DNA from 2 places in the Saccharospirillum sp. ABV4_185 genome. Region 1 is predicted to be linked to the other one. Evidence: predicted binding sites of a transcription regulator. Region 1 holds the regulator's gene; the other holds the start of a gene.
The links. The regulator PhoB, encoded in region 1, activates phosphate uptake and scavenging genes when phosphate is short. The targets are predictions, from matches to a motif close to TGTCATANNNNTGTCANA.
Positions count from the first base shown of each region.

Region 2: ppk1 (polyphosphate kinase 1) is a predicted target of PhoB. The motif match lies at 1,287-1,304, and genes of this name have one in related genera.

Region 1 is NZ_JBSWUW010000001.1:1,833,781-1,836,180, forward strand. It holds gene phoR (phosphate regulon sensor histidine kinase PhoR) at 1-1,177, opposite strand, end outside; gene phoB (phosphate regulon transcriptional regulator PhoB) at 1,174-1,881, opposite strand; gene ubiA (4-hydroxybenzoate octaprenyltransferase) at 1,991-2,400, opposite strand, start outside.
Region 2 is NZ_JBSWUW010000001.1:1,335,209-1,337,608, forward strand. It holds gene ppk1 (polyphosphate kinase 1) at 1-1,254, opposite strand, end outside; gene ACXAE6_RS06170 (hypoxanthine-guanine phosphoribosyltransferase) at 1,359-1,916, opposite strand; gene ACXAE6_RS06175 (dihydrofolate reductase) at 2,072-2,400, shown strand, end outside.

The sequences.
Region 1 (2,400 bases):
GGCCCAGACCAGTGCCGCCACGGGCGCTGGAACGGCCTGGATCGACCCGGTAGAAGCGTTCGGTCAGGCGTGGAATATGGCGTGGGTCGATGCCGATGCCCTGATCGTGAACGGCGATAAAACCACCCGCCGCCGAGGCCTTCCATTTCAGTTCGATATCGCTGCCGTCCGGGCTGTAATTGACGGCGTTATAAACCAGGTTGCTGATCGCCGAGTGCAATTCTGAGGCATCGCCTTGCAAGGCGGCGTCGCTGTCCAGCTGCACGCTGATGCGATGGCCGCGATCGTTCGACAGCTCGCGCGCATCGGCGGCAATTTTCTCCAGCAATTCACCCACATTGACGCTTTGCCGCACCGAATGCTGTACTTCGGCGTCAAGCCGCGTCAGCACCAGCAGATCGTTCACCAGATTATCCATGCGCTGAGTCTGAGCTTCCATATTGGTCAGGCCCTTGCTCAGCGCCGGTGGCAGATCGCCACCAAAGGTGAGGATGGATTCCAGATAACCTTTGAGCACCGTCAGCGGGGTTTTCAGTTCGTGGCTGGCGTTGGCAACGAAATCCTGGCGCATTTGCTCCAGTTGCTTAATGCGCGTGGTGTCGCGGATCAACAGCAGGCGTTCACCCTTGCCGTAGATGGTCATGGACACATCGATGTAGCGATCCGGAAAGGCCGGGTTTTCCAGCTGCACCGTCTCGCTCATTTCGCCCTTGTTGTAGAAGCGCACAAAGGTCGGATCGCGCAGCAGATTGGTCAGCAACTGGCCCTGATCCTGAGGCTTCAGGCTGAGCAGCGCTTCGGCCGCCGGGTTCCACCATTCCAGCGCACCCTGACGATCGAGCTGAATAACGCCATCTCGCAGCGCCTGGGTGGAGGTCTGAATGCGGCTGATGACGTTTTGCAGGTGCCGCACTTGCTGACGATGATCGCGCTGCACGCTGTAGAAGTGATCGAACACCATGCCCCAGAGGCCACCGGCGTCGGGTGGTTCAGAGCGTGCGCCATTGCGCAGCCATTGGATCAAGCGTCCTTGCTGAAACAACTGCCACAGCAGGCAGCCAAGGGACGCCACCAACAACGCCCGAAGCGGATAACCCAAAAGGAAGCCGACCGTGGCGACGGCGGCGAAGAAGAGCAGCAGATTACGGTAATAAGGCCGACGAATGTCTCGGATCATGAAGCCGATTGTGCCGAAACTTTGGTGGAGAAGCGATATCCAGTGCCGCGCACCGTCTGCACCAGCGCCTCGTGCGGCGAGCCCAGGGCTTTACGCAGGCGGCGAATATGAACGTCCACGGTGCGTTCGTCGACATAGACATTACCGCCCCAGACCTGATCGAGCAGTTGAGACCGGGTGTAGGCGCGCTCAGGGTGGCTCATAAAGAATTGCAGCAGGCGGAATTCGGTCGGGCCCATGCTCAGCTCGCCGCTGGCGTCGTAAACGCGGTGGCTGGCTGGATCGAGTGTCAGACCCTGGATTTCGATGGGTTCATCAACCCCGGCCGGCGTAGCGCGACGCAACACGGCTTTCAGACGAGCCACCAGTTCACGCGGTGAAAACGGCTTGGTGATGTAATCATCGGCGCCCGCTTCCAGACCGGTGATCTTGTGATCTTCCTCGCCTTTGGCGGTGAGCATGATGATGGGGATTTCTGCGGTCAGCGGATCACGCTTCAGACGCCGCGCCAACTCGATGCCACTGACTTGCGGCATCATCCAGTCGAGCAGGATCAGGTCTGGTTTCTGGTCGACCACCAGCGCATGGGCTTCGGTAGCATCGGCCGCTTCAAGCGTGCGGTAACCTGCCATTTCCAAAGCGGCGGCAATGACTTCACGAATGGCGGATTCGTCGTCAACAATAAGAATGCTGCGAGCGTTCATGAGTAACCCCGGCTATCACGTTCGTGACTATTAGACGCGGCTTTGATGACAGCAGTGTTACAGCTTTCATCATATTGTCAAAAATCTGCAATGCGTCGCAAGGCAGCTGTTACAGCGGCGTACCCAGATCGATCACCGCACCGACGAACAGTGCCATCCCGGCCCAGTGATTATTGAGAAAGGCGCGAAAGCTCGGGTCGCGTTCGCGATGGCGAATCAACCACTGCTGGAACACAAAACAACCGGCGGCGACGGCCAGGCCCAGGCCCCAGAACAGACCCAGATCAGCATGCAGTCCCAACAACAACCAGGCGACCCAGGTCATGATCTGCAACAGACCGACCATTAAGCGGTCGGCATCGCCGAACAGAATGGCGGTCGATTTAACGCCGATTTTCAGATCGTCATCGCGATCGACCATGGCGTAGAGGGTGTCGTAGTGCACCGTCCACAGAATATTGGCGATATAGAGCAGCCAGGTGGCGGTAGTAAAAGGCGCGTCCACGGCGGTGTAGGCCA
Region 2 (2,400 bases), 500 kb from region 1:
CACATTGGCCTCTTCATCAAAACGCGCCAGCAATTCGATGATGACGGTGACTTCCTTACCGGCTTTGGCAGCGGCCACTAATTCATCGACGATGATGGAATTAGCGCCGGTACGATACAGCGTTTGTTTGATGGTGAGCACGTTCGGATCTTTCGCCGCCTGACGAATAAAATCCACAACCGGCATAAAGGAATCGAACGGATGATGCAGCAGAATATCGCTCTTTTTAATGGCATCGAAAATATTGGCTTTGCGACGCAATACGCGCGGAACCCGAGCATCGAATGGCGGATAGAGCAGCTCTGGTCGAGCGACAGTATCAATCAGGTTGGCGAGTCGGTTCAGGTTAACCGGGCCATTGGCACGGTATAAATCGGTCTCGGTAATTTCGAATTGCTTGAATAAAAATTCCAGTAGTTCATCCGGGCAGTTGGCAGCCACTTCTAACCGCACTTCGTCGCCGTATTGGCGATAAACCAATTCACCTTCGATGGCTCGGCGCAAATCGCCGCTTTCTTCTTCATCGACGAACAGATCGGAATTTCGGGTAACGCGAAACTGGTAACAACCTTTGACCGTCATGCCGAAGAATATTTCGTCCATAAAGTAGTGAATGATGGACGACAGAAACACAAAGTCATGTGGTCCCGAACCGGTTTCGTCGGCGGGCAACTGAATCATATCGGGAAGGGCACGCGGGCATTGCACGATGGCCTGGCCGGAGTTGCGGCCAAAGGCGTCTTTACCATCAAGCTTGACGATAAAGTTCAGACTCTTATTGAGAATGCGCGGAAACGGATGCGCCGGGTCGAGCCCGATTGGGCTGAGCAGCGGCAGCACTTCGTGTTCGAAAAACTGCTGCAACCAGGCGGTTTGCGACCCGCTCCAGTCTTCGCGTTTGATGACCCGAATATGATGCTCGGCCAACAGCGGCAGCAACTGCTCATTGAGAATTTGATACTGGCGGTCCACCAGTTGGTGTGCGCGCTCAGCGATGTCATCCAATTGCTGGCGCGGTGTCAGCCCTTCCGGACCGGTGAGTGTGGAGCCGGCTTCGAAGCGTTCTTTCAAACCGCCGACGCGAATCTCGAAAAACTCATCCAGGTTGGTGCTGGAAATACACAGAAAACGGAGCCGTTCCAGCGCAGGAATCTGATCATTTTCAGCCTGGGATAGCACCCGGTCATGGAATTCGAGCAGCGACAGCTCGCGATTGATGAAGTGGGCCGGGGTAACGCTGAGCGGTTCGTTCATGTCTGGGCTCGATAAGGTCGATTACCCCAGTGTATGACAACTTGATGGCAAGTCGATGACAGCCGCATCTTGGATGCGGCTGGGCGGCACTCCGCGTTTTCCGCTTAAAGCCCTTTAACGGCGTAAATCCCCGGTGCGTTGCGCCAGTAACCTTTGTAATCCATGCCGTAGCCGAATACATAACGGTCTTCGCATTGCAGACCCACATAGTCGGGCACGATGTCCGGACGGGCTTTGCGGTCGTGTTGCTTGTCGACCAGAACGGCGATCTTGATCTCGGCAACACCGGCTTCGCGGCAGTGATCGACAATAGCGCCGAGGGTGGCGCCTTCGTCGTAGATGTCGTCCACGACCAGAATGGTACGGCCTTCCAGCGACTGCTGCGGCAGCATGCGCCACTCCAGGTCGGCGCCGGAAGTTTTGTCACGGTAGCGGGTGGCGTGCAGATAGCTGATTTCCAGCGGGAAACCCAGCTTGGTGACCAGCTTGCCGGTCAGCACCAGGCCACCGTTCATAACACTGAATACGATAGGGTTGGTCTGCTCCAGGTCACGGGAAATGTCGGCAGCCATGGTATCGATGGCACGTTCGACCTGGGTTTCACTGAACAGACAGTCGGCCTGTTCGCGCACTTCACGAATCTCGGCGGGAATGGCGGTCATAGCGGCCTCGGTTTGCTGGATAAGTGGTCAGGAAAAAAGGGTTGCGAACTTTAGCGGCTCTGATGCAGCCGCGCAAGCCCGTGACCGACTGCGCCAGCGTCGTCCTCGCTGGCCGGGCTCTGGTAGTATACCGCGCTTAGTGAAGGAGAGAACGCATGCGCATTGCACTTATCTGGGCTATGTCTGAGAACCATGTCATAGGCCGTGACAATAAATTGCCCTGGTACCTGCCTAACGACCTGAAATACTTCAAGCAGATCACCTCCGGCAAGCCGGTCATCATGGGTCGCAAGACCTACGACAGCATCGGCCGGCCGCTGCCCAATCGCACCAACATCATCATCACCCGCGATACCGGTTTCAGCGCCGAAGGCTGTCAGGTGGTGCATTCACTGGATGAGGCGCTGGAGCTGGCCGATGCCCAACTGGCGGTGAACGGCGGTGAAGAAGTGATCGTGATGGGCGGCGCGCAGATTTACGCTGA